One region of the Mechercharimyces sp. CAU 1602 genome, then DNA from elsewhere that is predicted to be linked to it. Evidence: predicted binding sites of a transcription regulator. Region 1 holds the regulator's gene; each other region holds the start of a gene.

Evidence for each region. Region 1 encodes LexA, which represses DNA repair genes until DNA is damaged. Its sites were predicted from a motif close to CGAACATATGTTCG; they were not measured.
Region 2: the regulator LexA is predicted to act here: its motif matches at 5,730-5,743, upstream of NXZ84_RS04040 (YolD-like family protein).
Region 3: the regulator LexA is predicted to act here: its motif matches at 6,175-6,188, upstream of recA (recombinase RecA).

Annotation. Positions count from the first base shown of each region.
Region 1 covers NZ_JANTPT010000001.1:1,055,223-1,063,118, forward strand. Annotated here, with positions in the region: gene NXZ84_RS05535 (GNAT family N-acetyltransferase) at 1-340, shown strand, start outside; gene NXZ84_RS05540 (hypothetical protein) at 495-692, opposite strand; gene NXZ84_RS05545 (YiiX/YebB-like N1pC/P60 family cysteine hydrolase) at 1,102-1,818, shown strand; gene NXZ84_RS05550 (YncE family protein) at 1,887-2,876, shown strand; gene NXZ84_RS05555 (hypothetical protein) at 2,998-3,432, shown strand; partial or broken gene NXZ84_RS05560 (Tn3 family transposase) at 3,450-3,749, shown strand; gene lexA (transcriptional repressor LexA) at 3,850-4,482, opposite strand; gene NXZ84_RS05570 (LysM peptidoglycan-binding domain-containing protein) at 4,688-4,975, shown strand; gene NXZ84_RS05575 (DUF962 domain-containing protein) at 5,085-5,387, shown strand; gene NXZ84_RS05580 (DUF4129 domain-containing protein) at 5,424-6,599, opposite strand; gene NXZ84_RS05585 (DUF58 domain-containing protein) at 6,596-7,714, opposite strand; gene NXZ84_RS05590 (AAA family ATPase) at 7,711-7,896, opposite strand, start outside.
Region 2 covers NZ_JANTPT010000001.1:765,868-773,763, forward strand. Annotated here, with positions in the region: gene NXZ84_RS04000 (hypothetical protein) at 78-401, shown strand; gene NXZ84_RS04005 (hypothetical protein) at 512-655, opposite strand; gene NXZ84_RS04010 (PCYCGC domain-containing protein) at 836-1,279, shown strand; gene mntR (transcriptional regulator MntR) at 1,331-1,759, shown strand; gene NXZ84_RS04020 (patatin-like phospholipase family protein) at 1,929-2,885, shown strand; gene NXZ84_RS04025 (hypothetical protein) at 3,308-3,646, opposite strand; gene NXZ84_RS04030 (hypothetical protein) at 3,816-4,715, opposite strand; gene NXZ84_RS04035 (hypothetical protein) at 5,042-5,332, shown strand; gene NXZ84_RS04040 (YolD-like family protein) at 5,770-6,108, shown strand; gene NXZ84_RS04045 (hypothetical protein) at 6,210-7,685, shown strand; gene NXZ84_RS04050 (hypothetical protein) at 7,762-7,896, shown strand, end outside.
Region 3 covers NZ_JANTPT010000001.1:1,241,425-1,249,320, reverse strand. Annotated here, with positions in the region: gene pgsA (CDP-diacylglycerol--glycerol-3-phosphate 3-phosphatidyltransferase) at 98-682, shown strand; gene NXZ84_RS06560 (competence/damage-inducible protein A) at 704-1,966, shown strand; gene NXZ84_RS06555 (DEAD/DEAH box helicase) at 1,953-3,536, shown strand; gene NXZ84_RS06550 (SBBP repeat-containing protein) at 3,682-5,679, shown strand; gene NXZ84_RS06545 (metal-sulfur cluster assembly factor) at 5,772-6,083, opposite strand; gene recA (recombinase RecA) at 6,271-7,341, shown strand; gene NXZ84_RS06535 (regulatory protein RecX) at 7,371-7,896, shown strand, end outside.

The DNA.
Region 1 (7,896 bases):
TTCCATCGCTCAATCCAAATTTGAAGAATCACTCAAACCATACGCTATTTATTACGAAGAGGCTGTCGTCGGCTTTTTGATGTTTAACTCTGTTTTAGAAGAGTTAGATGGCTATTGGATTTACCGCATCATGATCGATGAAAACTACCAAGGCAAAGGCATTGGAAAACAAGCTACACAGCTCATGCTGGATGAAATAAGAAATCTGCGGCAAGCTAATAAAGTAGTTGTTGGCTACCATCCAGAGAACACGGAAGCACATCGCTTATACGCTAGCTTAGGATTTGTCGATCAAGGAGATCGGTTTGGAAAGGAAATGGCTGTCGTGTTACATATATAGGGGTAGAGGGAGCATCCGTCGATTTTGCCGGCATTTGCCTAATAAATGTAAAAACGGCTTGAGATTGCATGTGAGCAATTCAAGCCGTTTCCCGTGTTTTATATAGGAAACTGAGGAATAACACGCTCATATTCATCCTGAGCATCTGTAATAGCTAATTTTGAGTACACTTCAAGCGACTTTCGATTTTCATGTCCAGAATAAAGCTAAATGAGCGCATCGTCAATACCCTTTCTTTCCACAGTACTGTGTGCATGGCTAAAAGCTCTTTGAAGGCGGTAGGGAATGGTACGATTCGATCTTTCTTCCCTTTCCCTTGATTCACGCGTATCTGACATCGTTGGAAATCCACATCATTTAACTTAATGTTGATGAGTTCACTTACAATTCACTTACACGAACGCCTGTATACAGCAAAGTCTTGATGACCATCATATCTTGTAAGTTTTTCGCCCTCCAGACAGCTTCATAATAGCGTTTAATTTCATCTTCTGTTGGAACATAAGGAAGTTTTTTGATCTTGGTACGTTAACTTCTAATTCCGTTCTCAAGGTGTCGAAATACACTCTTTAGATAATCATAATCAGGCTCTATAAATTTATTCATATTTCATATAACATAGGATAATAAAAATCATAAAATAAATAAATATCTTTAATTAATTTTGATTTTACTATTGACTTCCTATTTCTATCAGTCTATTATAAATTTGGATACCCAGTTTGTGGCATCTAAAATACTATTTAGGAGTTGGTTTGTAAATGAAAGCAATCAAGAAAGTTGTTCTGCTTCCTCTCTCCCTTGCATTGACGATGTCTATCGCCTTTGCCCCCGACAGTTTCGCTTCAAGTTCCACTGGTGCGGAAGAACTCTCGATCGAAGACTTGACCCCTGCCGAACTCGCCGATTTAGAAGAAGGAATAAGAGATACGCAGGAAGAATTAAAAAATGGTAAGAAGACAGTAGATCCTCAGGACTTTCAAGAATACGTGAAAGATAAAGGATTGTCTTCAGAAGAGGCTGAAAATCAACTTCATTCAAACAGGGTTGGGACCAAAGGTGATATTGTGGTAACACTAAGCGGAACTAGCGGGGGCTCAGCTTGGGCCGGAGGACATGCAGGCGTTGTACAAAGTAACAATTACTATGTTACAGAATCTTTCGGTATCGGGAGTAAAAAGGGAGTTCAAAGAAGGACTAATAATTGGAAAGCAAGATATTCACACGTAAGAGGATTATGGGTTCGTGGAGCAGACGGCGCTGACTATAGTTACGCAGCCGCCTACTCAAAAGCAAAAATAGGAAAGCCGTACAATTATAACTTTTACAACAAAACGACAACCTCACGCTTCTATTGTTCACAATTAGCATGGAGATCATGGAAAAACAGAGGTTTTGAACTGGATAACGGTGGCGCAGTATGGCCTGTAAATTTGATCAATGATGGGGATACGAAAACATTCTATTCAAAAGGGTAATAAATAAATGATTAAAGACAGAGAGGTTGTTCCTGCCTCTCTGTCTTTACAAATGGAGGAAGAATTTAATGAAAAACCTATGTAAAACGATTGTTCTTGCTACAGTTACCGCTAGTATGTTGACTTCTTGTGCTGATAATGAAATAAGTCTTGATAATGGGGACATCGGAGTCGTATATACAAACTCTTTAGAAGAAGATAGTGAATTTGTTGTTTTTAACCAAGGAGGAGAGGTTACCTCGAGTGCTACAATTGATGCTATTGGGATATTTGAAATTAGGGAAGATCGAGATGGAAACATTTTACTCCCTGCTAGGTTTAACACTGGGTTCACTAAAATTAATCCGTCTGGGAGCATATCCGAGATGGAATCTCTCGACTTCCCATATTACACCAAAATAAAAGGTGACACTCGATTAACCACATTTAATTCTGATTTAGAGTATGGAAAAGTAGAGATCAAAGAGGAAGGAAAGGAAGGTGTGGAAGTAAAATTAGACGGGATATTACCTTCAGCGACTTTTGATGATTCCTATGCATACATAAATGCTGATTTCCCTGACGTGGCAGATAGGCATATGCAATATGTCTTGGACAGGAAAAGTAAAAAAATAATAAAGAAACTAGTGATAGAACACGGAAATGCTTCTGATGTTTCCATGATCAATGGAAAAGTGGTTAGTGTCTCTAATAAAGAAGACCCATACTTAAGTGTATTGGAACCAGGTACATGGAACGTAAGCAATGTAAAACTCCCCCATCCATACTCTGAACGGATTATACCAGACGGAGATCATTTTTATGTTCTCTATAGCATGAGTCCTTACATTACAATGATGGACAGTAATACTTTCAAAGAAATTAAAACGTTCAAAGCAGATGTCCCACTTTTACAAGCGAGAGTAGATGACAAGTATATTTATTGTTTATCTCAAAGAGAAGACCAGTACGCAGGATTGATCCACATATATGATAAGAAAACTGGGGAAAAGAAAAAAGAATTTCTCTTGCCCAGAAAACGTGAGACTCTGGTTCAAGATCTTACACTATTGAAATAGGGGGGATCAATCGCAAAACACAATATGTAGCGTGTCCTTTTATATAACATATTGTGTTGTGTTGCTAAACAAGTATTTCCCATTATGATATATTCAAAATAGCCCCTCTTAATTGAGGGGATTGACTATTATAAAGGGGATGATTTCTATAGGTAAAAATGTGACCCTGGTAAAAGGACCGGGATCACTGTCAAGGAAGAGACTGACTGAAGCGAGCCAGGCAGACACATTTGACGAAGCGCGTGAAGAATGGGTTGCTGATGAACATATAAAAGAAGACGATCCTGGATTTAAGCCAGCGTGTGATTTATGTAACACTCATGTCAAGAGCAACGACGTCATTGCTAACATACACAACAATAATCGCCTTCACCTCGGAAATGAGTGCATTCGGAAATTCGAAATCAAAACTAGGAAGCCGGATGCTAGAGCATTCACTAAGTTCAAGAAAACCCTCATAAATCTATTGGAGATTCGTGGGTGGCTTCACTGCCGGCTGGTATTCAATAGACAAAATCCCTCCGAAAAAGAGGTCACTCGAATGTTCGAGATATAAAACGACATGACAATCCTCAAGTGGATAGAAACTATGTAGACACGCGGTCAGAGCGAAGTTGGCTTTGCTTTTTGTCATCTTCTTGGCTTTAAACTCATGCCTCGATTCAAAAATATTGGCTCACAAAAGCTGTATAAGCCAGCACACGGTATGACAGATTCATACTCCAACCTACAGCCCGTGCTAGCCAAAAATCCGATTAACTGGGACTTGATCTATCAGCATTATGATTAAATAGTGATATACGCCGCAGCATTGAGGTTTACACCGCAGAGACTGAAGCAATTCTTAAGCGATTCAGCCAAAATCGAACCCTGCTTTTAAAAAAAGCCTCAGTGAGATATGCAGCCCGCGTTATAGATAAAACAAAAGAAGAGTAGAAACCCCTCAATGAGAGGTTTCTACTCTTCTTTTGTTTTACATCGTTGTCCGCAATAATCCAATTACTTTCCCAAGGATAGTAACGTCAGACAATAATAACGCATGCATCTGATCATTTTCTGGCTGTAAGCGAACATGATCTTGCTCTTTGTAGAAGCGCTTTACTGTCGCTTCTCCCTCTTCAGTCATGGCGACAATAATATCTCCGTTATTAGCCGCTTGTTGCTGATGGACAATCAGCTTGTCCCCATCTAAAATGCCAGCATTGATCATACTTTCACCCTGAACGGTAAGTAAAAATACAGAGTCTTTATTGCCTACTAATTGTAGTGGTAGAGGTAAGTATTCATCCACATTTTCTACTGCTGTAATCGGTTCGCCTGCCGTAACTTTCCCAACCAATGGTATAAGCACCGACGAATCCTGCTCCACCATGGATTCATCTGCAGAACGATAAGGGTCTAAAACTTCGATGGCTCTAGGCTTCGTGGGATCGCGGCGTATATACCCCTTCTCTTCTAACCGTGCGAGATGTCCATGAACAGTTGAGCTGGAAGCAAGCCCCACAGCTTCACCGATTTCACGAACAGAAGGTGGATACCCTTTCTCTCGAACTTCGCTCTTAATAAAGTCAAGAATAGCCTGTTGACGAGTGGAGAGTTTTGACAAAGCACTCATCTCCCTTCAGTACGAATAGTGACCTCGCAATATAAGGACATTTTCTCTTTTACCAAAGTATACATGAATGTGAAGAAAAGCGCAAACATAAGTTCGAAATTCCTCTTGACGGAACGTTAGTTCTGGTATAACGTATAGGTATTCAAGCATATACTTGTACAAAGATGATCGGAAATAGAGTAAAGGAGTGTCGTTAATGTCGATCCCCCGTTGGGCAAACGTTACTGCTGTCCTAATTGTTGGATGTTTCCTCCTTTTCTTCATCGTTCGAACTGATGTGACTGCTGCAGACCCATACACCCATACAGTGGAGTGGCAAGTAGAAACAGGTGATACCCTCTGGAAAATCGCACGAGCGCATACGGGTAATCGTGAAGATGTTAGGCGTACTATCGCTACCATCATAGATATAAATCAGTTGGATAATAACGTTATTCATCCAGGACAGACACTAAAAGTTCCTGTTATAGAAGATACGGACTAGCGATTCTTTTATTCTTATAAATAAGAATATTATGTTTAATTATTTGTTGATTCTAGAAGGATGTTGATTCGTCATGAGGAATAGTATGAAAAGAAGGAGGGATGTCGTGATGGATTTATCATCTTTATTAGAGAAGTATCGTGAAGATCATCAACATCCGATCAATAAATTAACTCATGCGATTGGAATTCCGATGATTGTCATTTCGTTGCCATGGTTTTTCTTTCAATGGAAAGTAGCTCTAATCTTATTTGTGCTAGGATGGGTATTGCAATTTATCGGCCATGCCTTTGAAGGAAAAAAGCCATCTTTTTTCTCCAACCCACTATTTTTATTTGCGGGTGTGCTGTGGTGGATAAAAAAATGGAAGCGAGAGGAACAAACCCCCACTCACAAATCCAAGTCACAATAAGTAAAGACCCAAGGATACCCTTGGGTCTTTACTAGATTACTCATCGTCTCGATAACGAGCGACAAGATATGATTGTGTGATCTTATCTATCTGATCATTTTGCGTTGGCGCTTCTTGTTGCACTCTCTTCATATATTCAAGCGGAGTTTCTGTAGATTTTCGTGGAATCCCTTTATCTCTCATCTGTTTAAGGTAGGCTGAGTATTGCTTACGGATTCCCCCAATAGTTTTACTGTAGGGATACCGATCACCTTCTTTTTTCTCTTTACGATAAGAACGGGTTAAAAAAGAGCGCTCTTCTTCTATGTCCTTCATTTGAAAGGATCGGAACCGAATCCACTGCACCCTCTTATAAAGAAAGTACCCAACCAAAAGGGTGAGTATCACCATTATAGAGTAATACCAGATGGGGTTATAGTCTGCTGTCGCAACAGGAGAGAGGGGAGTCTCTTCATTTTCCGAAGGAGGTTGTTGATTATAATTCCCCCAATCGGCTCCCACAGAAATTACGTTAATCACCCACTCTGAGAATTTGCCCACAATAAATAACAAGGGTGAGAGAGCATAGATTACACCGCTTCCCAGCAGCGAGAGCACTGTACTACCGGTTGCATCTAACAGTAGTAAGAATAGAATCACAAACACCAGCAAGATTATAAGGAGGAGGGCCCCCCGTTTGCTCGTAGAAGTGGTTTGTTCTGTTAGACGGACCGCATACATCATTGTAACGATACGTACAAGAAAAAATGCGAAGATAAGTGGAACGACTACTGTTGGTAATTGTGGATCTTGCATGTATAACGTTGCAGTCAAGCTTAATAACAACAATAGAATAACGTCTTGAGTCAACTTTGATATTAAATATTGTCGAAGATAGCGTCGATCTGAATGCGTTTCCCATACTCTCCTCCAGAACAGTGCTGCAATTACGGTTAATAAAAGTGTTTGAAAAGGGGAGATCCAGTTGACAACTACGCCCCATCCTACCCAGGCGAGCAAAATACTTATCCAGTACAAAAGGAGGATAGTCCGAAAAGATATTTTTCGCTCAATGCTTACGTAAATAATCCAAGTAAGAACAAGCATAAAAAGAGTTATCCAAGGAACTACTCTTGTTCCGTCTGACGATCCAGACATAATAAAAGTAAAAGCAATCACACTGATGAGCGCATGGCTACAGAGAGAAAGGAAAAATACTGTTGAGCTTTTCATGATGTTTTTCTCCCTTCACTTTCAACTGGATAAAAATGAAGAGGTCCATCCCAATGAGGTAGTCTACTTGGTTTATTCTCTTGATAAAGATAAAGTACGTAGACAACATGACCCTGTTCGCGCAGGAAATGCAAATGAGAAGCGATTTCTTCCTCCCAATACGATGTGACAAAGAAAATCGTCTGTGCGACATTATTCTCACTGACCAACTTGTATAACAACTCAGATCCTTTTGTAAGCGGCAAGGGTAGCACTCCCCCTAGGAGATGGTGAATCTGAGAGTAATGCTGCTCACCACTGCCAATCGGTGTGTGGAGCACCGACCTTCCTTGCCACATTAAATTGGTGAGGATGCCGTAACGAAGACCTTTATGTTGCGCCTGTTGACACAGAGTAGCGACAAGCCGACATGCCTCATCCACTATTTCGAGGCGAACTCCTGCTATACTCTTGGTTTGTGTTTGACCGTTTATAACGAAAGTAATAGAAGCATCACTGGTTGTTTCCCATTGTTTTACCATCCATTCCCCGGTACGAGCCGATGCTGCCCAATGGATGGAGGTATAGGCATCGCTCTGTTGATAGGGACGGATCCCATATAAGCGAGCTGGATCCTCATTGTACCAGCGCTTCACACTTACTTCTCCCATCCAATCAGAGAGGGGTAAGGGGATGTGTGTGTGAAGTAATCTAGGTTTAACTGTGATCTTAGGGATTGTATCAATGTGTAACCGTTCACTTTTCCAACCTAACCCATCACTTAAATCAACAGTTAGAGAGGTTAAGCGATGTACTCCGCGCTGATAACAAGTAAAAGCAATCTTGCGCCTCACCTTTTGGCGAGGCAGTAGGTGGGTAGAAAAGAACACCGTTCTCTCTTTTTTATCTTCCGACATGCCACGAGGAAGCACGAGACTTACATTTATCCATGGAATTGGTAATATAGAATGATTTTCTACTACTACCCATACAACAGTAGATTCTCCTTCTATCTTTTCTGCCTCCTCTACTTCTACCCAACTGTTCACTTTCATAGGTACCCACTTGAGCCAAGCAGTGGAGTAGAGAGCTGCACCGCCAAATAAAAGAAGGATTGAAAGGATGACTGCGATCATGAAGCAGGTGCACCTTGTTCATTTTCAACTGGTGCAGTTACCTCATTGATCACACGTTCGATGATCTCTTGAGGGGTAACTTTTTGCATACGCACAGCAGGGTCAAGTACCAGACGATGGGCTAAGACGGGTTTAGCTACCTCCTTTAAATCGTCGGGGAGAACGTAGTTACGCCCACGAAT
Region 2 (7,896 bases), 290 kb from region 1:
GTAGAAATTTACAGATGGTGCAACATCCGCGCAGAGAGAACATCAGATCTTTGCAATTGGGCCCTAAACATCCGGGAGTGTTATCCCAAACAATTTCCGGTCCATTTGAACATGGTTGTGCATACTATCTATACTTTCGTATCTTTAATATGAATCCAATGAAGGTGACCCCATTCATATATGCACAAATTGCCTATCTCGATGAGACGAATCGAATTTTAACAACAACAGAAGCGCAAATCGAGCCACGACATAAATTTCGCGATCGGTTTAATCGATTTTATGTTATTGTGCCACCCCCGCCCGCAACTACGCGCAATATAGCTTTGGTGTTTGCCTTGGTTCGAGGCAGTATTATCATTGAAAATGTTCGTCTCAAAGCACGCAGAGTCGGCTCATAGTAAAAAAGACGCTCTCTTAAAATAGAGTGCGTCTTTTTTTTTTGATTAAGAATAAACAGACAGAAAAAAACCCACATGGGGTGGGAGGTGAACAAAGTATGAACTCGATTTTACCAATAACAGTTATCTAATTGCTGTTTAATCCAATACTGTGAGCAACAGTCATTTAGCTTGGTTTCACTCTCTTTAGCAATTTGCTTACCACAGTGAGGACAAGTGGTTGTATATCCTTTTGCTTCCCTTTTCTGTTTCATTCTTAATCCCCCGCTTTCGTTATCTACAGGTATTATACTATAACAGAGTCGCGTTTGTAAATACTGTTTTAATACAGATAAGAGAAATGGGCACAACGTTTTCATGTGAAATATGTTAAAATGAAGAAACGCTAATGTTACGGGGTGATCTTCATGTTGCGCAGAGGGTGTCTAATCTTTATGATGGCAATCTTAAGTGGTACAAGCTTGGTAGGATGCACAGATGAAAATGCAAATAATAAAGAGGAAGCGTATTCTTATCAAAGTAAACAACAGTTAACCTTTCCTGATTTTGTACACACATCGCGTATCCCTCATGCTTCTGATGCCTATGCCTATGCAGTGGATCATACGGAGGAGCTCTCTTTTATCCCGTGCTATTGCCAGTGTGGTTCGATCGATCACAAGAGTGTACGGGATTGCTTCATTAGGGAGCACGACGGTGACAAAGTTACTTTTAACGAGCACGGTTCCGGTTGTGGAATATGCGTTGATATTGTTCTTAATACGAAGGTAGGATTGGACGAAGGAAAATCTCTAGATAAGGTGCGGCAAGAGATCGATGATACGATCGGCGAGGGCAAAGAACCTACAATTACTCCTTACCCACCTAAAAATTTGTGAAGATCTTGTGGATTTGATTGCCTAAGTGAATGAAAGTGGAGGGGGCTAAGTATGCCAACACCGAGCATGGAAGATTACATCGAAAATATATATAAATTGATTGAGCAAAAAGGATATGCACGTGTATCAGACATCGCAGAGGCGCTATCGGTTCATCCCTCGTCAGTGACGAAAATGGTGCAAAAATTAGATGAGAAAGAGTACCTCATCTACGAGAAATATCGTGGCTTGATCTTAACTGCCAAGGGTGAGCAGTTTGGGAAACGCCTTTTAGAGCGGCATCAGTTATTAGAAGAATTTTTACGGGCGATTGGTGTAAAAGAAGAACTTATTTATGATGATGTAGAAGGAATTGAGCATCATCTCAGTTGGAATTCAATTATGTGTATTGAACAACTAGTACAGTTTCTGCAGGAAAAACCAGAACGTGTAGATGATTTTAAGGCATTTAAGAAAAAGCAAGATGGGATAGTAGAGTAAGATTGTTAAACGAATGAAGCAGCTTCCGGTTAGATCACAGGACTTCCGCTAAGATCTAACCGGGCACGAAATGTGATCGTTGCCACAAAAAGGTACACCCACTTACAATTCTGAATAAATAATATACATAAGCGTATGGCATGCTTTTTTATGTGAGGTGGGGACCGATATGGAAGCAGATGCTGTATTTGAAGGCGGTGGCATGAAAGGAATTGGGTTGGTGGGGGCTCTAAGTGTTGCAGAGAGGAAAGGCTTCCATTTTCAACGATTAGCAGGAACATCGGTGGGAGCGCTCGTGGCTGCCCTCTATGCAGCAGGATACAGTAGTGATGAGATTTATCAGATCTTGATGGAGAAAGATTTTCGTGAATTAATACCTAAAAAATGGCACAACTTTATCCCTGGTTCACAAGCAATACGTCTTTGGTTCCGCCAAGGGCTTTATAGCGGTGATGCTTTGGAGGAATGGGTAGGAGGCCTATTAGCAAAACGTGGTATTTATACGTTTACTGATTTAAAAGAGTGTGAGCTCAGGGTGATTACATCAGATATTAGTCGTGGCTCACTCTTGGTTTTGCCACATGAACTGAATGAATATGGATGTTCCAGCGATTCCCTTACAGTGGCACGAGCAATACGCATGAGCACCAGCATTCCATATTTTTACGAACCGGTTACTATTACTCATTCCCCGTCACAAACCACAAGCTATCTTGTTGATGGAGGGGTGTTGAGTAACTTTCCTGTATGGTTGTTCGACGAAGAGCAACCGCGTTGGCCTACACTCGGTTTTCGTTTGATTACAGATGAATTTGGTGAACCTTACCCCATTGATGGCCCAATCTCACTTTTTCGTGCTCTGTTTTTCACGATGATGGATGCGCATGATAATCGTGCTATTAAAGAGATAGATAAATTGCGCTCCATTCTTATTCCTACACTAGGGTATGGAACAGATGACTTTTCCATCGGAAAAAAGGAACGAGAGGAGCTTTATCAATCAGGAGTGGAGGCAGCAGAGGCATTTTTTGCAGAATTTTCTTTTTCTAGCTATTTGGCAGTACGAGGGAAGAAGTCTCGCCTTTCTTATCGTCTGCAAGCTGGGAAGCGTGATTTTGATGAATGATAGTAAAGAAGCTAGGAATCGAAGGGGATATCGGGGGTTAGCGCTGGTTTAGTGGGTGGCGACTGGGATGAGTTTATCATAGTGATTGAAGAGGTGCTTGATAGAGCTGGGTGGTCGTTATTTGTATCGATCAAGGAAGAGATGACTGCTTGATGAAGCAACATCTGATGCGAAATATTTTTGTACACACCTCCTTTTAGTGGATGGAATATCGTGACTATGAGGTAACTCAGTTTGGATCGTAAATTGAGAGAGGGTGTGTGAAACAGATGAATATGGATGCGTTGACGAAGAGAAGCGAAAGAGTGGCGATTCGCATACCCTATGAACCCCCCAGGCGGGGGTAGCGAAGGTGTGACGTCTGGTGTAAGTAGAATCCGTGTAATCAAATAAATGTTCGGAGGGAAACGTTACCATACTTCTTAAAGCAAGAGTTCCGCTAATTCATCTACGATGGTAACAAGCGCTGATGTTCCGGAAACAATCGTTGCTATCGACATCAATTTATCTAGTCGTTTACTGATAGTTTCATTATTTGGACTTTCTGACTGGACTTCTGCTTTTATATCCTCTAGGCTATGTGAAAACGAATGTTTTTTATCTACGCTTAAGTCGGCAGACCGCAAAGTTTTTTTTAGTCTTTGGTATATATACTCAAAGTCAGTGTGGCTTGAATTTTCACTACTTTGTGTTATATTGCCAGTTGTGAGCGTTCCGTGATTTATAATCTGAATTTGATTTCCATTTGCAGGGGGATTCATTTGATCTATTTCCTCCTCAGGTTCGCTTTCTATTTCTACTTCGACGTAGAATTCTATGTTTTTGTCTGGTTCAATCCTTTCATATAGATTATTGAATGCTTGTTTATATTCTCTTTCAATGATTGCAGTCAGCTCTTTATTGAAACGATCAACTTTTAATTCTAGTGACTCAAGGTTTGATTTTTAAGTGTTTTAGAAAATGTTCAAATTCCGATTGGGATTCATCCATTGAATAAGAAACCGAAATATACTCTATTTCTTGATGGGTGGTATCTATTTTCACATACGGCTTCCATTTCCAAGGATAAGGATTCACACCGAGATTAAGTAATTTTACTTCACCAGTATAAGGAATACACCAGCCTACTTTATCAATAGTTATGGGATGTAATGGGAATAAAAACTGTATATTTCGGACTCTTTTATTCATAGGGATGAGATGATGTGGGAAATAATTCATCTTTCCTAGGGATCTCTTGTAGTTATCGAAATTTAGTGTAGGAATCTCTATGCTAAATTTATCTATTTTTTCTTGTACGCATTCAGCGAAAGGTTTTGAAGGATATGAAGATCTAATTTCTTCCTTGGCAGAGCTTTTTCTTCTATAGGCTTCCTCTGAGAAATCCTTATGAAAAAGCTGAAGTATGTTATCTGTGTCACCGAATAGACTAATTATTTTTCTGGAATTTGCTTGATCGAAGTTTAATTGACCTATATGGTAAAAATATTGTTTAGGGTGTTTAAAAACAACACTCAAAATAATGGAAAATATTTTATACCCAACTATTTCGTCTAGTGGTTGTTGGTAATTCCATGGTACTATTTTTTTTGTGAAATAGTAGCTGCTTAAAAACGGGGAAAGACAAATTAACAAGCCGGCATGATGAAAAACCACATTAAGCCATTTGAATGATGTATCATAGCTTATTAACCGTATCCCTGAATACCATATAAATATACAAATCACAATAAAAAGTATTTTAGACAAGAAAACAGTTGTAGGAGGAGGCTCAGTTGGATTACGATTACCATTTATATAGCTTCGGATTATTTTTTCGAGATCTCCCATGAATATCATCTACCTTTTAAATAATGGAAATTTATATTCTAATCATATATTAAACATGGAATGTGTGTCAAATAATAGGTTTACAGCTATTTTTATTAGTAGCATCCCCATCGCAATCAATCACTATTTTACGCTTCACCTACGAGCCTTGCGTTTCCACAAGAAAAACCGAATCCTATAATCGCCAATCCCATAACAATCGCAATCCCACCCGTAAAGCAGCATTAGTGCTTGGTCTATTGCGGTTTTTGGGGCACAACATCCCCTCAAGTAATTCATATTCATGGTATTATAACGGGTAGCTGATACCAGAAGGGGATTTAATATTGGAGAAGCCCATAACGAAGAAAAAAAAGAGAGTAGACGTATTTTTCAAGATCACGAATCCTATCGTAATTATTACCTCTTTTATTATGGTGCTAAAGACAGATAATGATATTTGGATGAATGTTATGCTTGCGTATGTTACTGGGATGATAGCGATATTGAACGTCATGGAGTTCATTGAGAAGAGAAAGGAGATCGGAAAGCTCAAGAAAACGATACATTTATTTGCGATCGCTTTCGTCACAAGTGCTTTTGTTTATTGCATTGTGAATATGTTTAGTCGTTCGTGAATCAGGCGGCATCCCAAAGCGGATGCTTATTCTTTTGTCGTTCAAAACGAAAGGAGGCGTAGGAAACCGAAATGGTGTTTCATTTTGTTGCGATAATGAGTTATTTAGACGGGCGTCAGCGAGTTGGCTGGCATTACGCGTCTGAAGAAAAGAATGAACAACACAACAGAACTAACGGCTCCGCATCTCTCCGAAATCGAAACGAAACGCCTGCATTTGATAGGCGCTATGAGTAGGGAGTAGCGGAATCTATACCGTAAGGCAATCGAGAAGGTTAACAAAGAGACTTCGCTTAGGAATTTTAAGCGGATGGAGAAGGCGAAGAAGCAGTATGGGTGCCACATCACACAGAATGTAAGAAATTGATATTCATAAATATGGGATCATCCGTTCTATGAGAACTAATGTTTGGGTATAATAGAGACGAGGTGATTCGAATGGACCGAATACTTGACCGTGGCAATAAGATGTGGGAAGGGCACCGTATGGTGTTGCCGGAGCACATCGCCAGCTTTCACGAACAGAATCGAAAAGCGAAAGAATGCGTTAAGCCAGAGCTGTCGGAGGACGCCATAACCGAAATCGGATACATTATTGAAAAGTCGATGATCAATCGTTGCCCAGTGGTGATCTCTTGCGCAGATAGATACGGAATAGAGCAAGATCGAGGTGTCATTACGAAGATTAACGCGAATGAGCGATGGATCAAGCTCCAGAGCGAAGAGGATTACGAGTTGATTTCATTTCAACGAATTGTAAGCGTAGTGGAAGTGTGATTGAGTGAATTATTACGTCCTAGACGAAATCTACACCGTTTCTGACGAGCGAAAATTGCGAATAGGTGTAATCATATTAACCGAATTTTAACCGCCTTCAAGTGGGTGCCACTGTACTGTTAGCAACGATTCTTTCTACTACGTTAAATAGTGAACTATTGAAAGAAAAAGTTGAACAGAAAATTGATTGTCAAATAGAAGCAATTGGGAATGTTTCCGTAAATCCTGAATGTAAAGGGGGGAAGATAGAAACAGCTACAGCTACCTCAGAAAAAAGTAGTTCTGCTGATGATAAAGGATTATGGGATTCCATCTGGGGAAAAGCAAAGGATGTTAAAAATAAGATTACAGATAAGGCGAAAGAAGTTTGGAGTAGTACAAAGGAGAAAGCGAAAGAGTCTTGGAAAGGTACAAAGGCCGGAGCCAAAATAGTTTGGGAATGGACGAAAGAAAACGTACCAAAAGCCGCGTCAGCCGTATGGGAATGGGCAAAAGAGAATAAGGAGTATATTGCTGCAGGTGTTACGGTTGGCGTTGGGGTCGGACTATTATTTATTCCAGGGGGACAAGGGTTTGGAGCGGCTATTCTTTTTGGAGCAGCATTCGGAGGTGGAGTGACTTACTTTACTGATGGAGATGCCAAAACCATTGCTCGAGACATGTCTATTGGAGGAATAGCAGGATTAATTGGTGGTGGGATTGGAGCCGTGGTTGGACGCGGAGCGATGGCACTTCTTCCCCGAGCAAGTCCAATCGTGAGAAAAATATTACCGGGATTTGTTGGAGGATTTGCCGGTGGAGGGTCAGAAAGTCTCACAGACGATGCATTGCGTGGCAAAGACTTTGATTTGAAAAAAGCAATCATTAACGGGGCCATGGCAGGCGGAATTTTATTTGGCTCAATTTTTGGGGGAGACGTACTTAATAAAATTGGACCAATAGGACCCATGGCAGGTCAGAAAGCTGCAACGAAAGCGGATGAAGCTGCAGCTACACCTAAGTCCAAGCAAGCAGAGGAAGCGAAGGATGTCATTGCGAAAGCGGACGATGAAGATCAACTGGTCAATGAGTTGATTGAAAAAGAAATCGATGAGTCCAGTCTTTATCAATCCTTACGAGAAAAGTATCCCGAAGAGAAAGCGCGTGCGATTGCACGTAATATTGAACAAGGCAATGCGTTTAATCGAAAGATGTCCACTGAATACCCTAATAATGAGGTGTACATTGAAAACAGTAAAGCTCCGAGTGGCTACGTACGGCTAGGTTCGTATAATCCTACCACAGGAGAAATCGTATCAAGGAAGTATACGCAGTTGGCGGATATTCAGCCACAAACAGCGAAGAATTATATCAATGAGTTGAAGAACAAGTATCCACCGGGTGCGAAAATCGCGGATGTGAAAACGCAGAAGAAAGGGGCAGATCATCAGAATGATGGGTTAGCGGGTGATACGTTAAAGGGCGAAATGATCTTGGAAGTACCTGTTCAAAAGAAAGAAGTACCGCAGGAAATCTTGGATTATGCGTCTGATAGAGACATCATCATCAGAGACGAGAAAGGAAACATACTTAACTAGTAGGGGATGAATGTCGATGAAATTGGAATACTACGAGAGTTGGCGAAGTATCCGGAAAAATGCAAGAGGATATCTCATGCCAAAGGAAGCTGAGATTTTCCATGAAAAAGAGAAGCCGTATGTAGGGATTATTTCAGAAGGTGATAAGCCAAAGTATATTGTACAGATGAATTTTAACTATGAAGGGTACTTTTGCGATGTAGCACATTTG
Region 3 (7,896 bases), 190 kb from region 1:
ACACGTATAAAAGGCCTCGCTTATACTTGTAGCAGATTGATTTAATGGTTGTGGAGGAAATGAATATGGTAATGTCCTGCGAAGGGGGGCTCCTGCTGTGAATCTGGCCAATCGCATTACGTTAGCCCGTATCTTCCTAGTGCCTGTAGTGATGTTCTTTTTGCTGGTAAGCTATGATTTCGGTCAGGTTTACATAGGGAAAGAAGCAATTTCGCTAAATGAGATCATAGCAGCGTTCATCTTTATACTAGCCGCTGCGACAGATGGCTTGGATGGTTATATTGCACGCAAAAGAAAGATTGTGACGAACTTAGGGAAGTTTTTAGACCCATTGGCGGACAAACTTCTAATTACAGCAGCGCTCATCTCTTTGGTAGAGATGCAGAGACTGGATGCGTGGGTGGCGATTGTGATCATTAGTCGTGAATTTTCCGTGACGGGCCTACGCTTAGTTGCTGCTGCTGAAGGGCAAGTGATCGCTGCTAGTCCGTTGGGCAAATTAAAAACAATCATCCAAATTGTTGCTATTGCTGCATTGATTTTAAATAACTTTCCTTTTTCCTACTTTGCTGTTCCCTTCAGTGAGATTTTGATTTGGTTGGCTGTAATCATAACTGTCATTTCCGGTGTGGATTACTTTTATAAGAACAGAGGGGTTATTCGCTTTTCAAAATCGAAATAATGTACGGGAAGGGAAGATGATATGCGAGCAGAAATTATAGCAGTTGGCACGGAGCTTCTGCTTGGACAAATTGTGGATACACATGCCGCCTATCTCTCACAGGCGCTATCTGAGCTTGGGATTGATATGTATTATCATACAACGGTCGGAGATAATCAAAAGCGGCTGGAAGACATTCTTATGCTTGCTTCCTCACGTTCTGACTTAGTGATTCTGACAGGCGGATTGGGACCTACCGAGGATGATCTTACAAAAGAGGCTGTGGCAGCAATGCTTAACATTCCATTGGTGGAGCATGCGCCATCATTGGAACGGATTGAGACGATGTTTCGTAAATTTGGGCGCACGATGCCACCTGCAAACCGCAAACAGGCATTAATGTTTAAAGATGGTATAGTTTTTGAAAACCGGCGTGGAACCGCCCCTGGTATGGGGGTGACACATAAAGGTGTTACCTATATTTTGATGCCAGGTCCACCCCATGAATTGAAAGCGATGTTTGAGCGCACAGTTCGCCCATATCTGGTAGGACTGCTGCCCCAGGCACATGTTGTTCACTCCAAGGTACTACGTTTTTATGCGATTGGTGAATCCCATTTGGAGGAAGAAGTGGGCGATCTTATCAAAGCGCAATCCAATCCGACAATTGCACCCCTAGCCAAAGAGGATGGAGTTACGCTGCGTCTAACAGCAAAAGCAACAAGTATAGAAGAAGCGACTTCACTTATTGCTCCCGTTCGGCAAGCGATTTTGGAACGGGTGGGTGCATACTGCTATGGAGAAGATGACGAGTCGCTAGAGCAAAAAGTGGTAGAGGAATTGGAGAGACGTCAATTAACTTTAGCACTGGCGGAAAGTTGTACTGGTGGGTTACTGGCTCAAGCTGTGACTAGTGTCCCAGGAAGTAGTAAGGTACTGCGTGGAGGGATTGTTTGTTACACCAACGAGGCGAAGCATCAACTTCTGGGTGTAAGTAAAAGTCGGCTGCAACAGTATGGTGCAGTAAGTGGAGAAGTGGCAGCAGATCTTGCCGAAGAAGCATGTGCACGAATTAACGCAGATGTGGCTATTTCGATCACAGGAGTGGCAGGGCCAGATTCTGTTGAAGGAAAAGAAGTGGGGACTGTATATATCGGACTTGCGGAAACAGGAAGGAAGGCAGTGATATATCAGCTCGCACTGCGGGGTACGCGGCGCTCCATACAGCGTCGTGCCGCAAATTATGCTTTATTTATCTTAATGGAACGTATACAGAAAGGTGTAGACATGCATGAAGTCATTTGAGATGTTCGAATTAGATGAGCAGGTATTACAAGGTGTGAAGGAGATGGGCTTTGAGGAGCCGTCTCCCATTCAAGAGCAATGCATTCCGATCGTTCTTCGTGGTGAAGATGTGATTGGGCAGGCACAGACAGGTACAGGTAAGACGGCTGCCTTCGGCATTCCTATCCTCGATCATGTGGATGTAGAGCGGCGGGTGGTACAAAGCCTCATTTTGGCGCCAACGCGGGAATTGGCGATCCAAGTATCAGAGCAGATCCAACGTATTGGTCGTAAAAAAAATGTACGCACGTTGCCCGTATATGGAGGACAATCCATCGGTCATCAGATTAAAGTATTAAAACAAGGTGTTCATATTGTGATCGGAACGCCTGGTCGTGTGCTCGATCATCTGCGGCGGGGGACTTTGAAGCTAGATGATGTGGAGATTATGGTGCTAGATGAAGCCGATGAAATGCTGGATATGGGTTTTGTTGACGATATTGAGGATGTAATGAAATATTTGCCCAATCAACGCCAGCTGCTGCTCTTTTCAGCGACGATGCCACGTGCTATTCGCTCCTTGGCGCAAAAGTATATGCGTAAGCCGCGCTATATCACTGTGAACCGGGGAGAAGTGACGGCACCTGTAATTGAGCAAGTGGTGTATAAAGTGTTAGACAGCGGGAAGCTAGATGGGCTTTGTCGCTTGTTAGATAGTGAGGATGTTGGTTTAGGGATCGTCTTCTGCCGGACGAAAAAAGGTGTAGATGAACTGGCTGATTCTTTGTCGGCACGTGGTTACCTTGCGGGGGGATTGCATGGTGATTTAGCGCAACCTCAACGTGATCGCGTTATGAATGCCTTTCGTCGACGCGAGATTGATTTGTTGATCGCCACCGATGTAGCTGCCCGTGGGATAGATGTCGGTAATGTTTCGCACGTAATTAACTATGATATTCCGCAAGATGCGGAAAGCTATGTGCATCGCATTGGTCGTACAGGGCGCGCTGGCCGAACAGGGAAAGCCCTTACGCTGGTTACTCCACGCGAGACGAAACAGTTACGCAGTATTGAGCAAGAAGTGGGATTCCGTTTGAAGGTGCGCTCGCTACCTACCTTGGAAGAAGTAGCAGAGAAGCAACAAGAGGCATGGGGTGCTCGTTTAGAGGAGACCATGAAGTCAGATCAAGAATATCCGATCTTTGACAGTATGGTAAAAGAGCTATCGACCCGCTATAATCCAGAACAGATTGCGATCGCGGCACTTCATCTCGCGTTTGCTGATCGCTTTACCAGCGAAACTGATGCCAATTATAACTTCGGGGAAACGGGTGCATCTCCGGGGATGGTTCGTTTCTTTATCAATGTGGGTCGCAATGCCGATATTCGTCCAAGGGAATTGGTTCAAGCGATTGCAGATCAGGCGGGTATTGAAGCGAAAGAGGTAGGGCGAATCAACATCTATGATCGCTTCTCTTTTGTAGAAGTTCCAGAAGAGGCTGCTCCGTTTGTCTTTGAAGCTTTACGGCAAACGCGTATCAATGGTGCACGCGTCAATTTAGAACCTGCACGCCCGCGTGAGCGTTCCTAACAAAAAAAACTGCCTTTCCACTCATTAGATAGTGGAAAGGCAGTTTTTTTATTTCTCCAGGTTAGGTAGTTTATATCCTCTGAAAATGAAACACGTAGCTTATGGTCGGCATAAATTACAGTGTAATGGAGAATGGAGGGTAGAGATGAAAGATTTATTTTATGAAGAAGATGTAGCCACTCAACAGATGGGTTTGAAAGCAGTATGTGTACATTTTTATGAAGATAGTGTGGGATATGAAGATCTAGTGACGGGTGCTATGGTTAGAATGCGATTTATTGGAAGCGAAGGTGTAAGTCGAACGAAGAGTAGCAGGGGAGAAGTACTTTATTCTTCACTCTGGCGAGGGGTTGACTTATGGTATTATCGTACGGCAATTGGTTGGAAATCAGATTGGGTCATACAGGCGGACTCAGAGGGATTAGGGGCAATTCAGTTTTCTTTTGAAAGTGAAGAGGCTCCTTACCTCGATGAGGAAGGAAGGCTGTGTATTGCAACCAACACAGGGGTATTCATCGAGGAAATCCCGGTTGCTATGCAGTTTGATCACTCTTTGTCTAAACAGATCGTAGCTGTTCAATATAATGTTCGTTCAGATGGCAGTATTGGGTTTGAACCAAACGGAGAATACGATCAAAAGCGTCCTCTCTTGATTGATCCAGTGGTACGTTATTCTAGCTATTTGGGAGGGACTGAGTTTGATTCGGGGAAAAGCATTGCCGTCGATTTAGAAGGGAACGCGTATGTAACAGGACGCACCTTTTCTAATGATTTTCCAGTTACTTCGGGTTCATTTCAAACTCGTTTGCGTGGAGGTTCAGATGCTTTTATTACAAAAGTGAACCCAGGAGGATCGTCCCTGCTTTACTCTACTTATTTAGGAGGAATAGGAGTAGATTTTGGATGTGGGATTGAAGTGGATGAGGAGCAAAGGGCTTATGTGACAGGGACGACACAATCCCCTAATTTCCCTATTACCTCTGGAGCGTTTCAAAGTAAACTAGCGGGTTCAGATGCGTTTGTGACCAAGCTAAACGCAAGCGGGAGTTCCCTTCTTTATTCTACATTTCTTGGAGGAGCAAATGGGGTGACACAAGGGGCAGACATTAAAGTGGATGCGGAAGGGAACGCTTATGTAGCCGGAGCGAGTAGTTCGAAGGAGTTTCCAGTTACATCAGGCGTGATCCAAACCAGTTTTACTGGCCAGTCCCCTAATTTCGCGGGTACGATTAGTAAATTTAATGCTAGAGGCTCCTCTTTGTTGTACTCCACCTATCTAGGTGGGAGTGATGAGACGCAATTGATAAGTGCGCTTGCTCTTGATGATAGCGGGAATGTTTATGTGACTGGAGGTACACTGGCCAGTAATTTCCCTGTTACAGCCGGTGCGTTTCAAACGCAACTAGGAGGAATTTCTTCTGCTTTCATCTCTAAAATAAATGCAACTGCGACCACCCTTCTCTATTCTACATTTTTAGGTGGGAACAACTTTATCGATATCACAGAGGGGCATGGCATCTCCATCGATTCCGATGGGAATGCCTATGTTACCGGTTGTACATCATCGACTGCTTTTCCCACTGAACGTGCTTTTCAACCCAATTTTGGGGGAAATGTAGATGGGTTCGTCAGTAAGTTCAATCGAACAGGATCAGCGTTGCTCTATTCTTCTTATCTAGGTGGCGGAGGGATTGATGATGGCTTAAGTATTGCGTTAGACTCTTTTCAAAATGCCTGGATTTCGGGTTTGACCCAATCAGAAAATTTCCCTGTTACCCCGGATGCGTTTCAGAGTCGTCGAAGAGGGTCGCAAAATGCTTTTATCGCTCAGGTAAGTTCTATCGGATCAGGCTTAACCTATTCCTCATACTTAGGTGGAATCGCATCTGAGGCGGGTGAAGATATTGTAGTGGATGAGTTTAGAAACGTATATATGACCGGGTTTACTTCGTCAGCAAACTTTCCTGTGTCGCTAGATGCGGTTCAGCAACAGTTTGGTGGGAATGCGGATGCATTTTTGTTTAGTCTGGTCTTTCCTGGGCAGGCTGTGCGCGGGGCGACGGGACCGACGGGGGCTACAGGTGAACGGGGCCCACGTGGGGCGAGGGGGGCAAGAGGGATCTCGGGATCGAATGAACGTTGACTCTTAAAGTGGTGTTACCTGGACATGGGGCGGCAGAAGACGAAAGAGGCCGTCTGCTTGGCACTGTGCCAAGCAGACGGCCTCGCTATTACTTAATGAATGCCTAGCGCCATTTTGGCATAGCGGGACATTCTATCTTTAGACCATGGCGGGTTCCATACAATTTCAACTTCTACTTCTTTTACACCGTCAACTTTGGTAACGGCTTGTGTTACCATCTCTTGGATCATACCGGCTAGTGGGCATCCCATCGCTGTCAGTGTCATCGTAACTTTTGCTTTTCCATCCTCTTCTACATCTACACCGTAGACAAGACCAAGGTTGATAATATCAATATTTAGCTCTGGATCAATAACCTCTTCCAGTGCTTCCATAATCATCTCTTCTTGTTTTTCTTTATCCATTGTGGTCCACCTCATTTTTTGCAAAAGGTTCTTCCTGCTCTTCTTTACTGTACCATATGCGCGAGTGGGTTAAAATAGGTAGAAAAATAATCGAATAAATGTTCGTAAACAACCTTGGCAGGCAGAGAAAAACCATGTATGATGAATATATAGATTGATAGAAGAGATCGAGAGGAAGTGGAATGGGATGTCGGATCGTAAACAAGCATTAGATATGGCGTTACGGCAGATCGAAAAGCAGTTTGGTAAAGGGTCCATTATGAAGATGGGGGAGGATTCTTTCCCTCCAGTAGAGACCATTCCGAGTGGTTCTCTAGCTGTAGATATTGCTCTAGGGATTGGTGGATATCCGCGTGGGCGAATTATTGAAGTATATGGTCCAGAATCATCTGGTAAGACAACCGTCGCTCTTCATGCGATCGCAGAGGTTCAGCGCGCTGGTGGTCAAGCAGCTTTTATTGATGCTGAGCATGCTCTTGATCCTGTATATGCACGTAAATTAGGTGTCAACATAAGCGAATTACTACTTTCTCAACCGGACACTGGGGAGCAAGCATTAGAGATATCAGAAGCATTGGTGCGTAGCGGTGCTGTGGATATTATTGTGGTTGACTCCGTTGCAGCGCTGGTTCCCAAAGCAGAGATCGAGGGTGAGATGGGAGACTCGCACGTGGGGCTGCAAGCGCGCTTGATGTCACAGGCATTGCGTAAACTATCCGGTGCGATTAGCAAGTCGAAAACGATTGCTATTTTTATTAACCAACTACGTGAAAAAGTAGGCGTGATGTTCGGGAACCCGGAAACAACTCCAGGTGGACGAGCACTTAAGTTTTATTCGAGTGTTCGCTTGGACGTACGACGTGCGGAAACCATTAAGCAAGGTCAAGATATGGTAGGGAATCGCACACGCATCAAGGTAGTGAAAAATAAGGTAGCACCACCGTTTAAACAAGCGGAAGTAGATATTATGTACGGTGAAGGAATCTCGAAAGAGGGAAGTATTCTCGATATCGGTAGCGATCTCGATATTGTGGATAAGAGTGGTTCTTGGTACTCCTTTTCAGGTGAGCGCTTGGGACAAGGACGTGAAAATGCGAAACAGTTTTTAAAAGAGCATGTCGAGATCGCAGGGCAGATTGAACGTAAGATTCGTGAGCATCACCAGCTGATTCAACCGGAAACGCAAACGGTGGAAGCTACGAGCGATGAGCAGAAGAAAAAAGGAAAGAAGAAAGAGGCTTCGCTCGATGTGCAATAAGAGTTAGGTGAGCAGGGAGGATGGGGATCATGACGACAGACGGCGTGATTACCCGAATTGAAAAGCAGCGAGGACGTACGCAGCGATATCACTTGTATCGCGATGATGTATACTGGGGCACTATTCATGAGGAAGTGCTAGTCAAAAAAGGTTTGCGTAAAGGCCTATCTCTAGGTGCTGAGGAATGGGGTCAGATTGGAGAAGCAGAAGAGCGTAGTCAAGTGCGACAATCTGCTCTTCGTCATCTCAGCTATAAACCGCGAACAGCACATGAAGTGCGTCGATTTCTTTTGCAGAAGGAGTATGAGGAGCATCATGTGGAGGAGATTATCAGCGAGTGTATCGATCATGGATACATAGATGATGATCGCTTTGCTACCGCCTGGGTTGCGGAGCGGATGCAGAGTAAGGGTTTAGGAAAACGCGTGTTGCGTCAAGAACTGGAGCGTAAAGGGATCTCGATAGAAGTGATCAACCAGGCGGTAGCGCAGATCGAAGAGGAAGACGAATGGGACATGGCACTCATGATGGCTGAAAAACGGTATCCACGGTTGG